3 regions of the Variovorax sp. PAMC26660 genome follow, and region 1 is predicted to be linked to each of the others. Evidence: riboswitches for the same ligand, from Rfam matches in the RefSeq annotation. Region 1 holds a riboswitch; each other region holds the start of a gene.
What was found. Region 1 has a riboswitch for cobalamin ahead of cobM (precorrin-4 C(11)-methyltransferase). Riboswitches for the same ligand answer to the same signal wherever they lie in the genome.
Positions count from the first base shown of each region.

Region 1 (7,348 bases):
CGTCGCGCTCGCGCCCGAAGCTGCCGACCGGCGCGGGCCGGCCTTCGTTGGGCAGCGGCGCGAACAGCGGCGTGACCTCGATGTCGCCGCGCGGGCGCAACTGGCAGGCCAGTCGCACGTCGCCCGGTGCGCGCACACGTTCGAGCGTGCGTTGCTCGTCGCGGCCAGGCACGCCGATGTGCGCGGCGGGGCCGATCACGCGCACGCGGCAGGTGGAGCAGCGCGCTCGCCCGCCGCAGATCGACACATGGTCGATGCCATGCGAGCGGCTCGCTTCCAGCACGCTCCAGCCGAGCGGCACGTGCACCGTGCGGTCCGGGTAGCGCAAGGCCACGGACGGCTGGCGCGACAGGCGCGCAAACCAGGTCCGTCCCCAGCGGGCCGCCAGCAGGGCGAGCAGCGCCAGCGCGTAGAACCACTTGATGCCGTCTTCCGCCGCGCCGAGCGCCTTGCCCTGCGCGGGTGTAGGTACGGTCACCTGCGGCACGCCGGTCCACTGGAACTCGCGGCCCATGGAAACAAAGCCCATCGCGGCTGTCACCGGCAGCAGCACCGCCACGGCCAGCAGCACATAAGAGAAGCGCCGGTAGGCCGGCTGCGCGCGCAGCGCGAAATGCAGGCCCAGGCAGCCGTGCGTCCAGGCCGCGAGCATCATCACGAGCTGCGCGGCGGCGCCCGGCCAGTCCCATAGCCCCCAGACGACGCGCACATACGAGCCGTCGATGCCATAGGCCAGGTAGGCGCCGCGCATGGCGGTCAGGTGCTTGACCAGCAGCAGTGGCAGCGCGAAGCCCAGCAGCACGCGCAGTGCCTCCAGCGGTGGCATGCGCAGGGTGCGGCGCTCCCACAGCGCGACGACGGCCAATGCCAGGTGCGTGGCGGCGGCGCCGTACAGCAGCAGGGTGCCCGGCAGGCTGTGCCAGAAAACCTGCACGGCCCGCAGCACGGTTTCGGCCGCGGCAAAGGAATAGATGCCCAGCGAATGGTTCAGCAGGTGCGCCGTGATGTAGGCCATCAGCACCAGCCCGCTCGCCCAGCGCAGGTTGCGCCGTGTCGGCGGTCTCAGCGAAAAAGGGGAAGAAGGGGGTGGAGGGGAACGTCTGTCCATGAACGGGTTCGAAGCGGCACCCGAGCATAATGCGCGCGCTCCTACCGACCGGCATGGCCACACCTCCCAACTCTCCCCGTTCCAGCCTCGCGCTGCGCCAGATCGCGCTGCTCGAAGGCCTCTCCGACCAGCGTCTGGACCTGCTGGCCCGGCAATGCCTGTGGCACAGCGTTGCGGCCGGCAAGCCCTTGCTGCTGCGCGCCGAGCAGCAGGGCGAGGTGTTCCTGCTGGTCTCCGGCCGCGTGCGGGTGACGACCTATTCGGCCAATGGCCGGCAGGTCACCTTCCGCGATTCCGAAGCAGGCGAGCATTTCGGCGACATTGCCGCCATCGACGGTGGCCCGCGTTCCGCCGACGTGGTCACGCTGGAACCCAGCGTGGTCGCCAGCCTTGATCGCCCTGCCTTCATGGCCCTGCTGCGCGACGAGCCGCTGGTGGCCGAGCGCGTGATGCAGCGCCTGGCTTCTCTCGTGCGGCAGCTCTCGGAGCGCGTGATTGACCTGAGCACCCTCGGTGTGCAGAACCGGCTCCATGCCGAGCTGTTGCGACTGGCGCGTGCCGTGGGGATCGAGCACAACGAGGCCCGCCTGGAGCCCGCGCCCAAGCATGCAGCGCTGGCCAGCCAGATCAGCACCAACCGCGAACAGGTCACGCGCGAACTCAATGTGCTGGTGCGCAGCGGCGTGCTGCGCAAGGACGGCAAGGCTCTGCTGGTGGCCGACGCCGCTCGCTTGGAGCTGATGGTTTCACAGGTCAGGGGCGACGCCGGCTGAGCCGCAGGATCAGTTCCAGCGGCCGTTCGTTCCACCGACGCTGAAGCGGCCGGCGCCCAGCAGCACCACGGTCAGCGCGCCGAACAGGTACAGGCCCTGCAGTTCGAGCGCCCAGCCGCCTTGCTTGGTCAGCGAGAACAGGTCGGCCATGTGCACGAGACCGAAGGCCACGAGCATGTTGATGACTACCACGCCGGCGGCGGCGCGTGTGAAGAGGCCGGCCATCATCAGCAGTGGGGCGACGATTTCGCCGACGAACACCAGGTAGGCCAGGCCGCTCGGCAGCCCCGCCTTGGCCAACATGCCGCCGATGAAGCCGACGCCGGCCGACAGCTTGAAGATGCCGTGCAGCAGCACGAGCACGCCGACCACCACGCGCAGCAGCAGCTTGCCGGAGTCGTCCAGCGTGGCGGGAGAGGGCGAGGTGAACGAAGTCGGTGCGACCGGCGTACGTGCGGTGTTGGAGGCGACAGCCTGGGTGTTCATGGCAGATCCTTGGAAGCTTGAAATGGGAGGGGCCGTCGCGGAGTGCGGCGGTTGCGGTTCCAGTGTGCGGAGCTGTCGTTGGCCGGGATGTGCGTTTACGCACCTTTTCTTGAAATACCCCCGGTTGGTTGTCTGCGATCTTTTTTGGGGCACGTTTTGGCGCTTGCTGTTCAGGGCGTCGCTCGCGCCGACACGGGGCTCTTTTTCGCGAATGTCCCCCGCTTCGCTCCTCCTTTACTTAGCTAAAAAGAGCCCCGTATCGGCGCGAGCGTTGGACAGAGCGGTGGTTGATCCGCAGTACACCAGCAGCGCGTCCATGTGCGAATGACGCCAGGTGCTCCCCGCAGCGAAATAAAGGAGGAGCGAAGCGGGGGACATTCGCGGAGGGGAGTACCCGGTGTCATTCGCACCCGCCCCGAATGAACCCGCACCCGCACCCGCACCCGCACCCGCACCCGCACCCGAAACAACGGTGTACGCCCCCTAGTGCGTGCCGAAGTGCCCAGTCCACTTGCGCTCGTAGTCCATCCTGGCGAAATGCGCCGCCATGAAGTCGATGAAGCTGCGCACCTTCGCCGACAGGTGCTTACGGCTTGGGTACGCGAGGTTGATCGTCAGGTGCGGCAGGTCCCAGTCGTCCAGCGTGGGCACCAGCCGCCCGGCCACGATGTCCTCGTAGACGATGTAGGTCGGCTGCACCAGGATGCCCATGCCGTCGAGCGCGGCGGCGCGCAGCACCTGGCCGTCGTTCGATTCGAGCAGGCCATTGACCGACACCGTGTGCGTCTCGCCCTTGCGGCTGAAGCGCAGCTCGTTCGGGTTGTTGGCGTGGGTGTAGATCAGCAGCTTGTGCTGCTTCAGCTCGTCCAGCGTCTTCGGAAAACCGTGCTGCGCGAAGTAGCGCGGCGAGGCCGCGAGAATGCGCCGCGTCTCGCCCAGCCGGCGGATCGTGACGTTCGAGTCGGGCTCGAACTCGCGCGTGCGGATCGCCACGTCGATGTTGTTGTCGATCAGGTCGAAGTAGCGGTTGGCCGCCTCCACATGCACCGTCACGCCCGGGTAGCGCTGCGTGTACTCGCGCAGCAGCGGCGCGATGTGGTGGATCGAGAACGACAGCGACGCCGTGATGCGCAATGTGCCCGTGGGGTTGAGCGCGGTCGCGTTCACCGTCGATTCGGCATCGGACAGGTCGGCCAGGATGGTTCGGGCGCGTCCGCAGAACTCGCGGCCGGTGTCCGTCAGGTACAGGCGGCGCGTGTTGCGCTCCACCAGCCGCGCACCGAGGCGGGCTTCGAGCGCGCTCAGGTGGCGGCTCGCGGCAGCGTTCGACAGGCCCAGCGCTTCGGCCGCGCGGCTCAGGCTGCCGGCATCGGCGATCTGCACCAGCAGTGCGATTTCGGTCCAGCGGTCCATGGGCGTGTCTCCGGGGCTTGTCGTCTTTTGTCGGGCCAGTAACTCCGGGGAATGGACCGCTGGACTCCAATGCGGCCAAACCGTTGACTTTGCGCAGCCAACCTAAGAGTCGCGACCAAATAGTCGTGGACCGATTTTCCCTGCTATTGCGCTGGCACGGTCATTTTCAGGACATGCGGCTGGACGGTCTCATCCCTTGCTGTGCCAGGTAAAGTCGGCTGATACACTTTGCGCGCGTTGTCAGGTGTCCTGGCGCCCCGTGGAAACGGCGGGGCGGCCAGGGTGAAACGGGAAGTCGGTGCGCAGCGGTGATGAACACCGCGCCATGCCGACGCTGCCCCCGCAACGGTAAGCGAGTCAGAAGCAAAACCCCGGGATTCGGTCCCACACCACTGTGTCACGAACGGCATGGGAAGGTGGTCTTTGCAGGAGAGCCGATGGCCCTCCGCTCGCGAGCCCGGAGACCGGCCTGACGACCAGCGCATGACCTTGCGGTGGGCGAGGATCGGCGGGCGACGCATTGCGTCCGGCTCGATGCATCAGGTCATCCGCCAGATCAGTATTTGCTGACGCCTCCCGATTTTTCCCCCTCCCGCCGGGTCTTACCGACCATCTATCGCGCGGCGGGCGCGGAGGGATCATCATGAACGAGCGAGCCATCGCTCCAGGCAGCGCTCCGCATGGAGCGTTCACACCGGGAACCGTCTGGTTCGTCGGCGCGGGTCCGGGCGACCCGGAACTCATCACCGTCAAGGGCCGTGGCCTCGTCGAACGCGCCGGGGCGATCCTGTTCGCGGGCTCACTCGTGAGCGAGGCCGCCACGCGCTGGGCGCCCCCCGATTGCGTGATCGCCGACAGCAAGGACATGACGCTCGAGCAGATGTCGGCCTGGCTGATCGCGCAGGCCGCGCGCTGCCAGACCGTGGTCCGCCTGCAGACCGGCGATCCGGGTCTCTACGGCGCGCTGATCGAACTGGTGCAGCCTCTGGATGCGGCGGGTGTGCCGATCGGTGTCGTGCCGGGTGTTTCGTCCGCCATGGCCTCGGCCGCGGCGGCGGTGGAGAGCCTCACGCTGCCCGAGGTCACGCAGACCGTGATCTTCACGCGCGTCGAAGGCCGCACGCCGATGCCCGAAGGCGAGTCGCTGGAGGCGCTGGCCGCGCACCACAGCACGCTGTGCATCTTCCTGAGCATCACGCTGATAGGCAAGGTCATGGCTGCGTTGACGGCCGCCGGCTGGTCACCCGATGCACCTGTCGTGGTCGTCCACAAGGCGAGCTGGCCGGGCGAAGAAAAGATCGTGCGCGGCACGGTCGCCACCATCCAGGCGCTGTGCCGCGAGGCCCGCATCGTGAGCCAGTCGATGATCATCGCCAGCCCCACGCTGGGCGCACGGCAGTGGACCACGCTTGCCAAATCCAAACTCTACGACGCGAGCTTCACGCACCGCTTTCGGCGCGCGAGCGTTCCCGTCGAAAGCCTCCTGCAGGACCCTCCATGAGCACCGAAACCATTCTCCTGGTGGGCCACGGCTCGCGCGAAAAATCCGGCAACGATGAGATCGAGGCTTTCGCAGCGCAATGGCGCGAGCGGCAACCGGGCTGGCGCATCGAGGTCTGCTTCATCGAGTTCTCCGAAGTCACGATGAGCGAGGGCCTGCGCCGCGCAGCCGAGTGCGCGCCACGCGTGGTCGTGGTGCCGCTGATCCTCAACGCGGCGGGCCACGTGAAGATGGACATTCCGCAGGCCATCGATGGGGCGCGGCTCAAGTACCCGATGGTGCAGTTCCTCTATGCGCCGCATCTCACGGCCTGCGACCCGATCCTGGCGATTTTGCGGCGGCGCCTGAAGGGCGCGATGCAGGCGCTGGACATGCCCGACCCGACCACCACCGGCGTGGTCATCCTGGGCCGGGGTTCGTCGGACCGGCAGGCCAACGGCGACATGGCGAAGATGGCGCGCTGGCTGCTGGAGGAAACCGACCACGAGCTGGTGGACCTGGCCTTCACGGGCATCACCTACCCGCGCCTGGAGAAGGCCGTGCAGCGCCAGAGCCTGCAGGGCATGAAGCAGGTGGTGGTGCTGCCGTACTACCTGTTCAACGGCACGCTGGTCGAGCGCATTGCGCGCCAGGTCGAAAACCTGAAGGCGCAATACCCGACGATCCGCTTCGTCTCGACCCGGTATTTCGGCTTCGAGCCCGAGATCTTCACGCTGCTGGAGCAACGCGTGAATGACCTGCGGCGCGGCGCGCCGATCGCGCTCATGCCCTGCGACGGCTGCAAGTTCCGCGACTTCGCGGTGGAACACGGCCTGGGCGGCCACCACCATGACGATGCGGTGCCGCACAGCCATGGAGACGACCATCCGCACCCGCATGATCACGATCAAGATCACGCGCATGACCACCCCCAAGCGCACAGCACGGCGGCGGCCATTCGATGAAACCGGCGTCCTCCATGGCGGCCAACGTCGTCACCGAGCAGCTCACCGCGGCCGGCCGCGCCATCGAGCATGACTCCTTCGCGGTCATCGACCGTGAGGTGACATCGCACGCCTATACGGCCGACCAGTGGCCCGTGGTGCGCCGAATGATCCATGCGAACGCCGACTTCGACTTCAACGGCCTGACCGACTTCCACCCGGACGCGATCGACGCTGCCATCGCCGCCATCCGCTCGCGCGAGAGCCGCGTGGTGGCCGACGTCGAGATGATCTGCGTGGGCCTCTCGGCTCCGCGCCTGACCCACTTCGGCATGGGCACGCACCAGTTCATCAGCGAAGAGGACGTGATCGCGCAGGCCAAGGCCGAAGGCACCACGCGCGCCGTGCAAGCCATGCGCAAGGCACACCGCCTGGGGCTGGTCGACGGCGCGATCGTCGGCATCGGCAATGCGCCGACCGCGCTGATCGAAATCGTGCGGCTGATCCATGAAGAAGGTGCGCGCCCGGCGCTGGTGGTCGGCATGCCGGTCGGCTTCGTGTCGGCGGCCGAGTCGAAGGACCTGATGGCGCTCGAAGCTGGCGTGCCCTGGATCGTGATCCGCGGCCGCAAGGGCGGCTCCACGCTGGTGGTGGCCGCGATCCACGCGCTGCTGGGTCTGGCCGAGGCGCACGAGCACGCCGCATGATGGACAAGGGCGCACCCCGTGGCACCCGCACCGGTTTCACGACCGGTGCGTGTTCGGCCGCGGCGGCGCGCGCGGCGGTGATCGGCCTGGTCACCGGCCAGGTGCCCGACGAGGTGGAATGCCTGCTGCCCAACGGCGACCTGGTGCGCTTCGCGGTGCAGGACGGCCGCGTCGACACCGCGAGTGCGAGCGCGCATGCGATGGTCATCAAGGACGCTGGCGACGACCCCGACTGCACCGACAAGGCCCATCTCACCGCCGATGTGCGCGTGCTGCCTGAACTGGCGGGGCAGGTGCTGCTGGCGGGCGGCGTCGGCGTGGGCACCGTCACCATGCCGGGGCTCGGGCTCGCCGTCGGCGGGCCGGCCATCAACCCGGTGCCGCGCCGCAACATCGAGGCGAACGTGCGCGCGGTGGGCACGACCTTGCTCGACGAA
Region 1 covers NZ_CP060295.1:1,405,746-1,413,093, reverse strand. Annotated here, with positions in the region: gene H7F35_RS06780 (adenylate/guanylate cyclase domain-containing protein) at 1-1,108, opposite strand, end outside; gene H7F35_RS06775 (Crp/Fnr family transcriptional regulator) at 1,138-1,881, shown strand; gene H7F35_RS06770 (DoxX family protein) at 1,891-2,367, opposite strand; gene H7F35_RS06765 (LysR family transcriptional regulator) at 2,851-3,780, opposite strand; cobalamin riboswitch at 4,006-4,268, shown strand; gene cobM (precorrin-4 C(11)-methyltransferase) at 4,424-5,281, shown strand; gene H7F35_RS06755 (sirohydrochlorin chelatase) at 5,278-6,225, shown strand; gene H7F35_RS06750 (precorrin-8X methylmutase) at 6,222-6,911, shown strand; gene H7F35_RS06745 (cobalt-precorrin-5B (C(1))-methyltransferase) at 6,908-7,348, shown strand, end outside.

Region 2 (7,348 bases), 3.3 Mb from region 1:
GTGCTGGTGTTCCGCTACCCGCTGGGCACGGCGCTCACGGTGAGTGCGAGCCTGGCCCAGATCGGTGAGTTCTCGTTCATCCTGGCCGGCCTGGGCGTGTCGCTCGGCCTGTTGCCGGTGGAGGGGCAGAGCCTGGTGCTGGCGGGCGCGCTCATTTCCATCGCGACCAATCCGCTGTGGTTCAGCCTGATCGCGCCGATGCAGAAGTGGCTGCACGCCCATTCCTCGTTCGCGCGCGGGCTCGAATCGCGCGACGATCCGTTGGCCGAACTGCCCATGACCACCGAGGCCAAGTACCTGTCGCGGCAGGTGGTGCTGGTCGGCTACGGCCGCGTCGGGCGCCGCATCGCGGCCGAACTCGAGGCGCACGACATTCCCTATGTGGTGGCCGAGCAGAACCGCGAACTGGTCGAGAAACTGCGCGAAGCCGGCATCGCGGCCGTGTGGGGCGACGCGGCCGATCCGGCGGTGCTGATCCAGGCGCACGTTGCGCGGGCCCGCGTGCTCGTGGTGGCCACGCCCGACACCATGAACGTGCGCCAGATGATCGAGACCGCGCGCACGCTCAACCCGACGATCCAGACCGTGATCCGCAGCCACAACGAGCAGGAAGCCCAGTTGCTGATGCAGGAAAGCGCCGTCACCGTCTTTCTCGGCGAGCATGAACTGGCCCAGGCAATGGCCCGCGATGTGGTGCAACGGGCCGTGTCGATGGCCATGCCGGCCTCGGTGGCTTGATCCGACCCAGCCCCGACTCAGGTTCAGAGGTCTTCGATGACCAGCAGGCGGTAGCGCTGGGCGATGGAATAGGGCACGGTTCGCACCAGTTCCATCAGCCGCTCGGCCGTGGCGCCGTCCTTGGTCTTGACCAGCAGGCCCGTGTGGCCGTCGCGCGCCAGCTTGGTGAATGCACGTACCGTTGCCGCGTCGGTGCCGGGTGAGGGCAGGGGATCGCTGTAGGTCTTCACGGTCGGCGTGATCTCGGCCAGCACCGTGTCCGCGGGAAGCAGATAGACCTCGTCGCCGCTCATGCCTTTTTCGATCAGGCGGTGGCCGATGCGGTCCGCGTCTTCCGCGCTGGGGAACATCACCATCGAGTAGCCGGTCGGATAGAAAGCGCCGCCAACGCTCGATCGCATGCGGGTTTCAAGAATGAACTGCTTCATGCTGCCTCCTGGTTTCCATGAGGTCCCTGGCAACAACATTAGGTCGCGCGGCGCACAAGCGCTGTAGGAGAAGCCCGGAAGCTGTCAACCGCGCGTGTTCCTCGTTCATTCAACGGTGATACCACCTGCATTTGCCATGCCCTCAGCCAGAAACATCGCACTCACCGTCCACGAACTGGAGGAAGGAGAGTTCTATTGGGTCTTGATGGAAGCGGTGGAAGACGTGCCGGGCGAAACCACCCACGTCTACACGCCGCTGGAAGCTGCCCCCGAGCCCTATGCCACTTATTCGAACGCGCTGGTGGCGGGCGTGGCCGTGATGCGGCGGCTGTTCGGGCCGGACGGAAAAACGCGCTGAGCCCCGGGCGGCGGCCCTTCGCAACAGGCCGCTCCCTATAATTCTGCGGTTCCGGTGTGTTAATTTTTATTAACTGCACCGGTCACCACGGTTCGAAGGTGCCCCGCATGCCATCCATTGGTCTCGGGGTTAAACGGGAAGCAGGTGCGCCGCGTCATCACTGACACGGCCATTCCTGCGCTGCCCCCGCAACGGTCAGCGGATCTGGAAACCCTCACGCGCGTGCCCCTTTTTCTGGCATGTGCAGTCACTGCGCTTCGGCGTGGGAAGGCGAGGGTTTCGGCTTCGATGCGCATTTAGCGCGTCGAAGCGCTCCGCGAGCCCGGATACCGGCCTTCGCAACCGCCTTCGGACGCTGCGGGAGTGCGTGTCCGGGCCTGCCGTTTGCGCCACCTTCGCGTGCACCGGCATCGCCCGTTCGCACCTCTTCCCACGTCCTCGATCGGTCAGGAGCCTGCGGGGACGCAGGTCGGAGGGGATTTCAAATGGGTCAAGCATCGCCAGCGCGCGATCGCACGGGCGCGCCACTGCAATGGGCGCGCCTTTCGGGTCTTTCACTGGGGCTGGGACTGGCTTTCGGGCCTGTTGCCGCCTTCGCGGAGACGGGAGAAACGACGGGCACAGGCGGCAACAGCCTGGCGCCCGTGCAGGTCGAGGCCAGCCGGCACACGCCGCTGGCCATCGACGAGCCCGCGCACACCGGCAGCCGCCTCGGTCTCACGCCACTGGAAACGCCAGCCAGCATCGAGGTGCTGAGCGGCGACACCATCCGTGCGCGCGGCGATGTCTCGGTGATCGACGCGGCCACCCGCGCCACCGGTATCACCGGCTCGCCCGCCCCCGGCAACGGCGGCACGTCGATGGCGGCGCGCGGCTTCTCGGGCCACGGCTCGGTGATGCAACTGTTCGACGGCACGCGCCTGTACGCGGGCGCGGGCACCGTCACCTTTCCGTTCGACACCTGGTCGGTCGACCGCATCGAGGTGCTGCGCGGCGCGGCATCGGTGATGTTCGGCGAAGGCGCCATCGGCGGTGCGATCAACGTCGTGCCCAAGAAGCCCACGCGCGGCCCGATCCAGAACGAAGCGCTCGTGACGTTCGGCTCCGACGCCACGCGGCAGGTCGCTTTCGGCAGCGGCGGGGCGATCAACGACAAGCTGTCGTACCGTTTCGATATCAGCCATCGCAAGACCAACGGCTTCATGGCGCGCGGCGAGGCCGAAAGCCTGGCCGTGGGCGCTGCCGTGCGGTTGGACGTGTCGCCGCAATTGCAGTTCACGCTGTCGCACGACGAGGGCCGCCAGTCGCCGCAGCGCTACTACGGCGTGCCGCTGATCGACGGACGCCTGAATGACCAGACGCTGCGCCAGAACTACAACCTCGACGACTCGGAGCTGAAGTACCGCGACAAGTGGACCCGGCTCGACGCCCAGTGGACGCCGAACGATGCGGTCACCGTGCGCAACCAGCTCTACCGGCTGGAGAGCAAGCGCCACTGGCGCAACAGCGAGACCTACACCTTCAACGCCACCACCCGCCGCGTGACGCGTGGCGACTACCTGGAAATCGGCCACGACCAGGAGCAAATCGGCAACCGCACCGACGCCACCTTCCGGCATTCGCTGCTCGGCATGGCCAACCAGGTGCTGGTGGGCTTCGACATGAACCGCATCGACTTCCTGAATTCGAGCGACACGCCCTACGGCGGCCGCTCGGTGGTCGATCCCTTCGTGTTCCAGCCCGGCTACTACGCCTCGCCCGTCGCCTACCTGCCGCGTTACAAGACCAAGACCAGCACCTACGCCTTCTTCACCGAAGACAAGCTGGCCTTCAACGAACAGTGGTCGGTGGTCGGCAGCCTGCGCTGGGACCACGCGAAGGTGTCGCGCGTCGATCAGCAGAACCTGTCGAGCCGGCTCGACAAGACCTTCGAGTACGCCACCGGCCGCCTCGGCGTGGTGTATGCGCCCGACGCCTCGCAGTCCTTCTATGCCCAGGTGGCGCGCGCGGCCGATCCGCTGACCTCGCTGATCAGCACCTCGGCCACGCAGGCGCCGTTCGAGTTGAGCACCGGCCGGCAGGTCGAGGTGGGCTACAAGCGCCAACTGGCCGAGGGTCGTGGCGCCTGGACCGTGGCCGCCTACCGCATCGAAAAGACCAAGCTGCTGTCGCGTGACGCCAGCGACCCCAGCAAGACCCAGCAGATCGGCAAGCAGTCGTCCGAAGGCATCGAAGCCACGCTCGACCTGGCGCTGACCTCGACGCTGCGGCTCGAAGCCAACGTCGCCAGGCTGCGCGCGCGCTACGACGACTTCAACGAGATGGTCGGCAAGTCGCTGGTCTCGCGCGCGGGCAACACGCCGTTCGGTGTGCCCGAAGCAGCGGCGAACCTCTGGCTCAACTGGCGCTTCCTGCCGCAATGGGAGGCCGATTTCGGCGTGCGCTACGTGGGTTCGCGGCAGGTCGACACGGCCAATTCGCGCAAGATCGGCGCCTACACGGTGGCCGACGGCGGCGTGAGCTGGCAGGTGAACCCGTCGATGAAGCTGGCGCTGCGCGGCTACAACCTGACCAATCGCAAATACGCAGTGTCGTTCTCTAACAGCGGCAACCAATGGCTGCTGGGCCGGCCGCGTTCGTTCGAGCTGTCGGCGCTGGTCAACTTCTGAGCACGATCATGACTTCCGCATGGCGCCGCGCCTGGCCCCGCCTTCGCTATTGGCTCTACTGGACGCACCGATGGCTGGGCATCGGCGGCTGCCTGCTGTTCGTCATGTGGTTTGTCTCGGGCGTGGTGATGATGTACGTGGGCTACCCCACGCTCACCGATGAAGAGCGGCTGGCCGGGTTGGGGCCCTTGCGCTTCGAGCAGGCGGTGGTGTCGCCATCTGCCGCGCTGGAAGTGCTGCCCCCGGCTGCGCGCGCGCAGCCGCCGCGCCGCATGGTGCTGGAAGTACAGGGCGGGACCACGCCCGAACCTGTCTGGCGCATCGTCGATGCGCGAGGGGGCCGGCACACCATCTCGGCGCGCGACGGCCATGCGCTCGGCCCGGTCGATGCGGCGCAGGCCGAGGTCATCGCGCGCGGCTTCTCGGGCCAGCCGGGTGCACATTGGGCCGAGACGCTGGAGCGCGACCAGTGGACCGTGCCGCAAGGGCTGAACCCGCTGCGCCCGCTGCATCGCATCGAAGTCGGCGATGCGGCCGGCACCGAGCTGTACGTGTCCTCGCGCAACGGCGAAGTGGTGCGCGACACCACGCGTTCGGAGCGCTTCTGGAACTGGCTGGGCTCGGTGCCGCACTGGATCTACTTCACGCCGCTGCGGGCCGACCCGCCGCTGTGGCACGAGGTGGTCGTGTGGCTGTCGGCGGCATGCATCGTTTCGGCGGTGACGGGCATCGTCATCGGCATCCTGCGGGTTCGCCTGCGGAGGCGTTTTCGCAACGGCGCGGTCACGCCCTACAAGGGGTGGATGGCCTGGCACCACATCGCCGGGTTGATCGGCGGCTTCTTCGTGCTCACGTGGATCATCAGCGGCTGGCTGTCGATGAACCCGAACGGCTGGTTCCAGCGCGGTCCGGGTGATGCGGCGGCGATGGCGCGCTACACCGGCGCAGGGGCGTCACCGTTCCCATGGCCGCCAGCTTCGTTGCCGGCAGGCGAGGGCGCCGCTGCACCGCGCGAGGCATTGCTGATGTGGTTCGACGGCCGGCCTCTGCTGCAACTGCGTGACGCACAGGCACGTGTGCGCGTGCTCGATGCCGTGACAGGTGCCCCGGCCACCATTGGCCGCGACAACATCGTGCGCGCCGCTGCCCGCCTGCGCCCCGGCGCTGCCGTGGCACAGGCGACGCTGCAGACGCGCGAAGACTTCCACTGGTACGGCCATCACCGCGAGCGTGTGCTGCCCGTGTGGCGCCTCGAATTCGACGACGCCGCGCGCAGTTGGATCTACATCGACCCTGCCAGCGGACAAATCGCCGGCAGCAACGACAGCAATTCGCGCCTGCGCCGCTGGCTCTTCAATGCGGCGCACAGCCTCGACTTTCCCTGGCTCATCCAGTACCGGCCGGCCTGGGACATCGTGGTGTGGCTGCTGTCGATCATCGGCGCCGTGGCCTCGGCCAGCGGCGTGGTGATCGGCTGGCGCCGGCTGCGGCGAAAGCCTTCGCCCCGGGAGCGCGGCGCGCGCCTCGGCGTTCATGACGGGGCTTGCGCGAGCAGGCCCATCAACTAACAATCAACTTTCGCACTGCGGTGCAATTCAGGAGGTGCCAGATGCACATCGAACCAGGTCTCGTCGACGGATCCAAGATTTTTCTCAGCTACGCGACAGCAGCCGCTGCGCTGGCCTACACAGGCAAGGTGGCCTTCGACACCTTCATGAAGGACGGCCCGGCTGCCCTGGTGCTGCGCTCGGCCATTGCCGTGGCGCTGGTGTTCTGCTTCTTCGAAGTGCTGCCGCATCATCCGGTGGGCGTGTCCGAGGTGCACCTGATCCTTGGCACGACGCTGCTGCTGGTGTTCGGGCTGGCGCCCGCGTCCATTGGCCTGGCGGGCGGGTTGCTCATCCAGAGCCTGTTCTTCGAGCCACAGGACCTGCCGCAGTACGGCATGAACGTCACGACCTTGCTGGTGCCCTTGTTTGCGACTGCTGCGCTGGCGCAGCGGATCATTCCCAAGAATATGGCCTACGTGGACCTGAGCTACCAGCAGGCTTTCAAGCTCTCGGTGGCCTACCAGGGCGGCATCGTGGTCTGGGTCGGCTTCTGGGCGCTCTACGGACGCGGCACCGGGCTCGAGAACATCGGTCAGATCGCCAGCTTTGGCGCGGCCTACATGACCATCGTGCTGGTCGAGCCGCTGGTCGACCTGGGCGTGCTGGCCGCCGCCAAGGGCTGGCGTCGCCTGCAGGGAACGGCTTTTGTCGAGCGCCGTTTGTACAGCAGCGTCTGATTCAGGCCCACTTTCACTTTCTCGCGGGCACCTTGGCCCACCCCGGCCGCTTTGCGGCGATCGCATCCATGCGCTGATCGCTGGCGGGCCGCTGGGCCCGTGGTTCCCGCGCTCCCATCTCCTGGCCATCGGCGCCTGAAAGAATCCATTCCATGACCCCAAGCAACGCCAAGATCCCCGTCACCATCGTCACGGGCTTCCTGGGCAGCGGCAAGACCACGCTGCTGCGCCACATCCTCGGCAACGCCGAAGGCCGCCGCATCGCGGTGATCGTCAACGAGTTCGGCGAACTCGGCATCGACGGCGAAATTCTTCGCGGCTGCGGCATCGGCTGCGACGACGAAGGCAACGAGCGCGAAGGCGCGCTGTACGAACTGGCCAACGGCTGCGTCTGCTGCACCGTGCAGGAAGAGTTCCTGCCCGTGATGCTGCAACTGGCCGAGCGGCGCGGCGATATCGATGCGGTGATCATCGAGACTTCGGGTCTGGCGCTGCCCAAGCCGCTGGTGCAAGCCTTCCAGTGGCCCGACATCGCCAACATCTTCACCGTCGACTCGGTGGTCACCGTGGTCGACGGCCCCGCCGCCGATGCGGGCCAGTTCGCCGCGAACCCGGAAGCCGTCGACGAAGCCCGCCGCGCCGACCCCAACCTCGACCATGAATCGCCGCTGCACGAGCTGTTCGAAGACCAGCTTTCGGCCGCCGACCTCGTGGTGCTCAACAAGACCGACCTGATGGACGACGCCGCGCGCGCCCGGGTCGAGGCGCTGGTGCGCGAAGAACTGCCACCCGAAGTGAAGATCGTCGCCGCCACCGAAGGCAAGTTGCCACTGGCGCTGCTGCTGGGCCAGGGCCGTGCGGCCGAAGC
Region 2 covers NZ_CP060295.1:5,520,009-5,527,356, forward strand. Annotated here, with positions in the region: gene ybaL (YbaL family putative K(+) efflux transporter) at 1-738, shown strand, start outside; gene H7F35_RS26000 (hypothetical protein) at 762-1,166, opposite strand; gene H7F35_RS26005 (hypothetical protein) at 1,303-1,524, shown strand; cobalamin riboswitch at 1,604-1,877, shown strand; gene H7F35_RS26010 (TonB-dependent receptor) at 2,010-4,193, shown strand; gene H7F35_RS26015 (PepSY domain-containing protein) at 4,202-5,761, shown strand; gene H7F35_RS26020 (energy-coupling factor ABC transporter permease) at 5,803-6,480, shown strand; gene cobW (cobalamin biosynthesis protein CobW) at 6,633-7,348, shown strand, end outside.
Region 2: another riboswitch for cobalamin. It lies ahead of H7F35_RS26010 (TonB-dependent receptor); the one in region 1 lies ahead of cobM (precorrin-4 C(11)-methyltransferase).

Region 3 (7,348 bases), 1.8 Mb from region 1:
CGGTCGGACGTATTCAGAGCAAATGCCCATCGCCGGCCAACGCTTGATCGAGTCTTTGAATGAGCTGCGCCGCTTTCGGATCGGCTTCGCCCGCTTGCGTTGCGGCTGTGGACGCGGGTGCAGGCGCCGGTGCTGCCGCCACTGCGGCCTGTTGCGCGGCGAGATCGAACGCCAGATTCAGTGATGCGAGCACCGCAATGCGGTCGCGCGCCTTGACCTTGCCCGCGTCGCGGATCTTGCACATGGCCGCGTCCACGCGTTCGACGGCATCGCGCAGTTGCGGCTCGCCGCCGTCGGGACAGCCGAGCAAATAGCTCTGGCCCATGATCTGTACTTCTATCTGCTTCATGCGGGGGAGTCTTGGGATGGGGGTTCGGCCGGCAGCCGTTCGAGCAGGGCGTCCAGGCGCGTGCGGGCTGCGGCGAGCCGCGACTTCAGGGCATCGCGTTCGCGCGTGAGCGCATCGACTTGTTCCTGCAACAGCGCATTGGTGCGCTGCACCTCTTCATGGCGCACAAGCAGTCGTTCAACACGCTCGGCGATCTGATCGATGGGGCTGGAGGCGGGCATGGTTGGCGATTGTAGTTTCCCGGGAATGCGGTGCCGCCGATGGTGCGCGCGGTGCTTGGGCTTGGCATGGATTCTGCTGCCTTCCAGTTGCCTTTCAAACTCCCATAGCCAGTCAATGACCACGAAGAACAACACTTTATTCAGTCGGCGCGACCTGCTCACGCTCATCGGCAAGACCGCCGGAGGCGGCGCGATGTACCAGGCGATGACCTCGCTGGGCTTTGCCGCCGAGTCCAACTACAACGGGCCACCCAAGCTCGACGGTGCAAAGAAGGGTGCGTCGGTGCTGGTTCTTGGTGCGGGCCTGGCCGGCATGGCCGCCGCGCTCGAGCTGCGCAACGCGGGCTACTCGGTCAAGGTCCTCGAGTTCAGCAACCGCGCGGGCGGCCGATGCTGGACGCTGCGCGGAGGCGACACCTTCACCGAGCTGGGCGGTGCCGTGCAGCAGTGCGGCTTCGCCAAGGGCGAGTACTTCAATCCGGGGCCGTGGCGCATTCCCTATCACCACCATGCGGTGCTTGGCTATTGCAAGCGCCTGGGCGTGGCGCTGGAGCCCTTCATCCAGGTCAACTACAACGCGCTGGTGCATTCGAGCAAGGCCTACGGCGGCAAGCCGCAGCAATACCGCCATGTGCAGGCCGACTACCAGGGCTATGTGGCCGAACTGCTCGGCAAGGCCACCACCCAGGGCAGTCTCGATGCGGCGCTGACGAAAGAAGACAAGGAAAAGCTGCTCGAAGGCCTGCGCCGCTGGGGCGCCCTTGACACGCAGTTCCGCTATCGCGAAGGCGCCATCAGCAGCGACCGCCGCGGCTATGAAGTCGATGCGGGCGGCGGCCTGATGCCGCTGGCCAAGCCATCGAAGCCGCTCGACATGAGCGAGCTGCTGCAATCCAACCTCTGGCGCTACATTGCCAGCGGACAAGACTACGAATTCCAGAGCGCGATCTTCCAGCCCGTGGGCGGCATGGACATGATCGCCAAGGCCTTCCAGAAAGAAGTCGGCAGCCTGATCCGCTACGGCGCCAAGGTCACGAAGATCGAGCAGAACGACCGCAGCGTGACCGTCACTTACACAGACGCGTCCAAGGGCGATGCGGTCACGCAGGCCAAGGCCGACTGGTGCCTGTGCACCATTCCGCTGTCGGTGCTGAGCCAGATCGACATCCAGGTCGGCGCGCCGATGCAGGAGGCCATCAACGCCGTGCCCTACGGCGCATCGGTGAAGGTGGGCCTGCAGTTCAAGCGCCGCTTCTGGGAAGAAGACGAGCACATCTACGGCGGCATCAGCTACACCGATCTGCCGATCTCGCGCATCTCGTACCCCTCGACGCGCTATGGCGCCAAGGGCAAGTCGGTGGTGCTCGGCGCCTATGTGTTCGACGGCCCGAACTCCTACGAATTCACCGCCATGGCACCCGAGGAGCGTGTGCGCCGCGCCGTCGAGTTCGGCACGCAACTGCATCCGCAGTACGCGAGCGAATTCGACAACGGCATTTCCGTGGGTTGGCACCGTGTGCCCGGCTCGCACGGCTGCTACGGCATGTGGACCGACGAAACACGCCAGAAGCACTACAAGAACCTGTGCCAGGTCGACGGGCGCATCGCGCTGGCCGGTGAACACGCTTCCTACATTCCGGCCTGGCAAGAGGGCGCGCTGCTCTCGTCGCTCGACGCCATCCAGCGGCTGCATGCCCGCGCCGTCGCGTAACGCCGAGTGAAGGACGCACCCACCATGAACCACGACATCAAAACCTTCAAGCACGCGCTGCTCGGTCTTTCGTTCGGCGCGCTGGCCTCGGTGGCCGGCCAATCCGCTTTTGCGCAGTCGCCCGAGCCTGCGTTTTCCGTCGGGCCCCGATTCCAGGAAAGCTCGGGCGAGTCGATCTATCGCGCCACCTGCCAGGGCTGCCACATGGCGCAAGGGCAGGGCGCGAAGGGTGCGGGGGCCTATCCGGCGCTGTCCTCGAACCCACGGCTCGCGAGCCCCGAATACCCGCTCTATGTGGTGATCAACGGCCAGAAGGGCATGCCCGCCTTCGGCAAGATGCTGAGCGATGAGCAGATCGCTTCCGTGGTCGGCTATGCGCGCACCCATTTCGGCAACCAGTACCCCGACGCCATTGCGGCGGAGAGCGTCAAGAAGCTGCGGCCTTGATTGACGTTCCTCCTTCGATATCCGGCAGATCCTTCCTTTCATCCCTGTAGAGAGACAACACACATGACCATGACCTCCATCACGAAGAAGCTGGCGCTTGTCGCCGCACTGTTCGCCGCCGGCACCGGTGCGGCCCACGCAGCCGACGAGATCATTCGCCACCGCATTCCGAACTCATCGTTTCCGATCTCGGCGGCGGTGGAGATTCCGTCCTCGTTCACCAATGTCTACCTCTCCGGCCAGGTGCCGCCGCTGCAGGACGCGACCGCGCCCAAGAACAGTGCCGCAGCCTACGGTGGCGACACCAAGGGCCAGACCGTCGGCGTGCTCAAGGCCATCGAGAAAAGCCTCACGGGCCTGGGCCTGACGATGGGCGATGTGGTGAAGATGCAGGTGTTCCTGGTGGGCGATCCAGCCAAGGACAACAAGATGGATTTCGCCGGCTTCATGGAGGGCTACACCCAGTTCTTCGGCACCACCGCGCAGCCTCGCCTGCCGGTGCGCTCGGCCATGCAGGTGGCGGCGCTCGCCAATCCGGCCTACCTGGTCGAGATCGAGGTGATGGCGGTGCGTCCCGCCAAGTAAGCAGGGCCCTGCAGCGCGCTATTCGCTCAGCCGCACGTAGGTGGCGAGCAGCGCGCTCTTCGCGGCCACGCCCAGCAGCACCGGGTGATCGATGCTCTCGATCACCGGCAGCCGCTCGCCGCGATGCTCCAGGAAACGCTGCAATGCCTCGCCGAGGCTGGTGTCTGCCGTGATCGGCTGGATGGCCTGCGAGAGCAGGTCGGCCGCTGTCGTTTCAGTCGGCGCCGTGCCGAGCGTGGCCAGCGGCACCACGCCGAGGTAGCGGTTGTCGGCATCGACCACGTAGAGGTACTTCACCGGGTGCTGCAGGAAGAGGCGGCTCATGGCTTCGCGGTCCGCATCCGGGCCAACCACCGTTTCGGCCGGCTGCACCAGGTCGCGCATGTGCAGTCCGCGCAGGCGCAGTTGCGCATCGCGCTGTGCATTGCGGTGCAGCGTGATCTCGTACATCGAGCCGGCGTTGGCCGAGCGCGCCACGAAGTACGCGATGACGCTGGCGGCCATCAGCGGCAGCATCACCTGGTAACTCAGCGTCATCTCGAAGATCATCAGGATGGCCATCAGCGGCGCCTGTGTCGCGCCCGCCAGAAAGGCGCCCATGCCGACGATGGCGTAAGCAAACGGGGCAGAGCTTGCCTCGGGCCACAGCGCCTGCACCCCCACGCCGAACAGCGCACCGATCATGCAGCCGAAGAACAGCGCGGGCGTGAACACGCCCCCCACCGCGCCCGAGCCGGCCGTGGCCAGCGTGGCGATGGCCTTGGCCGCGAGCACCATCGCGATCAGCGTCCAGGGCCACGGCGAGTGCAGCACCGAATTGACCACGCTGTAGCCGTTGCCCCAGACCTCGGGCAGCGGCACCGAAATCGCGCCCATCACCAACCCGCCCAGGGCAAGCCGCCACGGCAGCGCGATCGGCAGCTTTGCGAACAATGCACGGCTGCCATGCAGCGCCCGCAGGAAGCCGACCGACGCAAAACCCAGCAGCACGCCCAGCAACGCAAACAGCACGACCTCGGCGCCATGGATCTCGGGAAACACCGGCATCAGGTAGGGCGGCTGGTAGCCCGGCAGCGCGCGCATCGCCACATTGGCGACCACCGACGCAATGATGATCGGCCCCACGCTTTCCATTGCGATGGAGCCGAGCACGATCTCGGCGACGAAGAACGCGCCCGCAATCGGCGCGTTGTAGGCGGCGGTCAACCCCGCTGCCGCGCCACAGGCCACCAGCAGCCGCAGCCGTTCGACCGGAAAGCGGAACACCCGGCCCAGCAGCGACGCAGCCAGCGCCGCCAGTTGCACCATCGAGCCTTCGCGGCCGATCGAACCGCCGCTGCCGATGCTCACCAGCGACGACGCGCTGCGCACCAGCGTCTGCGCGACCGGAATGCGTCCGTCGCCGAGCACGATGGCTTCCATATAGTCGGAGGTGGTGCTCTTGTGCACCGTCACGCGCCTGGCCAGCACCAGCAGTCCGCCCGCCACCAGCCCGCCGAGCGTGGGGCAGGCGATGCGCGCCCACCATGGCAGATGGCGCGCCATCGCCACGAGGCCTTCGCCGGGGCCGAGCACCAGATGCTCGAAGGCATACAGCGCGGCACGAAAAAGTTCGGTCGCCAGTGCGCCGAGCAGCCCGGCCACGATGGACCACAACAGCATCGACTGCCAGCCCGAGACGCCGAAGAGCCGCTGCAACGCCGAACGAAGACTCAGAAAAAGCGAGGCCGGCCGCATCATGCCGACGCCCGGTTCATGGTCTTCAAAACGCAACAGTCCATGGACGTCGATGTTAGCGGGGCGCAACTTTCGACTTAAAGAGCCGGTGGCAGGGCCTAAAATCCCGGCCGTTGGTGCTCGCGGCGTGGTTCACACGGCGCAGTTCAACGGGAAGCAGGAGTGGAAGCCCCCGAACTCGGGATCCAAGGCCCAAGCCACCTGCGCTGCCCCCGCAACGGTCAAGCAGACGGCGCCGCAAGGCGCCAACCCCTCTCCATCCAGCCACTGGGTGCCCTGAAACAGGCACCTGGGAAGGCGGCGAGGGGCCGTTCTGCCAGCCCGGATACCGGCCAACGAGGCGGCTGCCGCATGCATGACGATGAATCGATGCATGAAGCAGCCATGGCGCCCAGGCGCCGGCGGGGAGGCCGGCAAGGGGCATTGACGTTCGTTCGGCTCAACTCATGATTTCCTGCGTTTCTCTTTCTCGCGGCCGCGCCCCTGTGCGCCGCAGCCACCTCGCGTGCCTGCCGCTCGCGCTCGCTTCGGCCTTCGGTGGCCTCGCTCATGCCCAGGAAGCGCCAACGCTCGGCGAAACCGTGGTCACGGCCAACCGCACGCCACAGGCGCTGTCGGACATCGTGGGCGACGTGTCCATCATCGACCGCCAGGCCATCGAGCGCAGCGGCGCGACCGGCGTGGCCGATGTGCTGTCGCGCCTGCCGGGCATCGAGATCACGCGCAACGGCGGCGTGGGCAACACCACCAACGTTTACATCCGGGGTGCCGAAACGCGCTTCACGGCTGTGTACCTCGACGGCGTGCGCATCGACTCGCAATCGACCGGCGGCGCCGGCTGGGAAGGCATTCCGCTCGCCCAGATCGACCGCATCGAAGTGCTGCGAGGCCCGGCCGCGGCGGTGTACGGCTCCGACGCCATCGGCGGCGTGATCCAGCTCTTCACCAAGCGTGGCGAAGAGGGCGTGTCGCCCTACGTGGGCGTGGGTATCGGCAGCAATGACCTGCGCAAGCTCGAAGCAGGCCTGAGCGGCAAGTCGGGTGCCTTCGACTATTCGCTGGGCGTGGCGCATGAAGAAAGCAAGGGCTTCAATGTGCAGCCGGCGTCCAAGCGCGTGCTGTCCAAGGACGGCTACACCAGCCCCGACCGCGACGGCTATCGCAGCAACTCGGGCAACGTGAAGCTGGGCTACCAGATCACGCCCGACCAGCGCATCGAAGCCTCGGTGCTGTCCAGCGACATCCTGGCGGGCTACGACACGACGATCGGCTACAAGACCAAGCTGCCGTTCCTGTTCAAGGACGATCTTTCCAGCAACACCTTGCGCACCGCGGCCCTGACGTGGTCTGCCAAATGGAACGAGATCTACAGCACCCGCGTGCAGGTGACCGATTCACGCTCGACCTACGAGACCGATCCCTCGTACTACCGCACCGAGACCCACCTGCGCGGTTACCTGTTCCAGAACGAGTTCCGCTTCGGTCCCCACCTGGTGACGGCCACGCTCGAACGTCGGGAAGACGGGCTGGTGAATCCGGCGGCCACCACCACGGCCAAGCTCCTCTCACGTGATCGCTCGCAGGACGGCATCGCACTGGGCTACGGCTTCGTGCAAGGCCCGCACTCGCTGCAGCTGCATGTGCGCCACGACAAGGACAGCGAGTTCGGCGGCAAGACCACCGGCAGCGCCGCCTACGGCTATGCCATCACCTCCACGCTGCGCGCCACCGTGTCGGCCGGCACCGCCTTCCGCGTGCCCACGCTGTACCAGCGCTTCAGCGAGTACGGCCTTGCGAGCCTCAAGCCCGAGTCGAGCCGCAACGTCGAGCTGGGCCTGCAGTACACCGAGGGTGCCACCACCGCAGGCATCGTCGTCTACAACAACCGGGTGCAGAACCTGATCGTGTTCGACGGCAGCGCCAAGGGTTGCCAGTCGTCCTTCGGTTGCTACGCCAGCACGGCGCGTGCCCGCTACCAGGGCGTCACGCTGTCGGGCGGCCATCGCATCGGCGACGTGACCCTGCGCGCCTCGCTCGACTACCAGGACCCGCGCGACCTTGCCACCAACAACCTGCTGGCCCGCCGTGCACAGCGCCACGCGACCCTCGGCGCCGACTGGCGCATCGCAGGCTGGACGCTGGGTGCGGAAGTGCAAACCTCCAGCAAGCGCTACGACGACGCCGCCAACACCGTCAAGCTCGGTGGCTACACACTGCTGAACCTGTCGGCCAGCACGCCGATCACACGCGACCTGAACCTCATCGCGCGCGTCGACAATGTGGGCAACAAGGACTACC
Region 3 covers NZ_CP060295.1:7,031,340-7,038,687, reverse strand. Annotated here, with positions in the region: gene H7F35_RS33020 (cell division protein ZapA) at 14-349, opposite strand; gene H7F35_RS33015 (DUF904 domain-containing protein) at 346-570, opposite strand; gene H7F35_RS33010 (flavin monoamine oxidase family protein) at 686-2,281, shown strand; gene H7F35_RS33005 (c-type cytochrome) at 2,306-2,728, shown strand; gene H7F35_RS33000 (RidA family protein) at 2,798-3,313, shown strand; gene H7F35_RS32995 (ClcB-like voltage-gated chloride channel protein) at 3,332-5,053, opposite strand; cobalamin riboswitch at 5,148-5,402, shown strand; gene H7F35_RS32990 (TonB-dependent receptor domain-containing protein) at 5,497-7,348, shown strand, end outside.
Region 3: another riboswitch for cobalamin. It lies ahead of H7F35_RS32990 (TonB-dependent receptor domain-containing protein); the one in region 1 lies ahead of cobM (precorrin-4 C(11)-methyltransferase).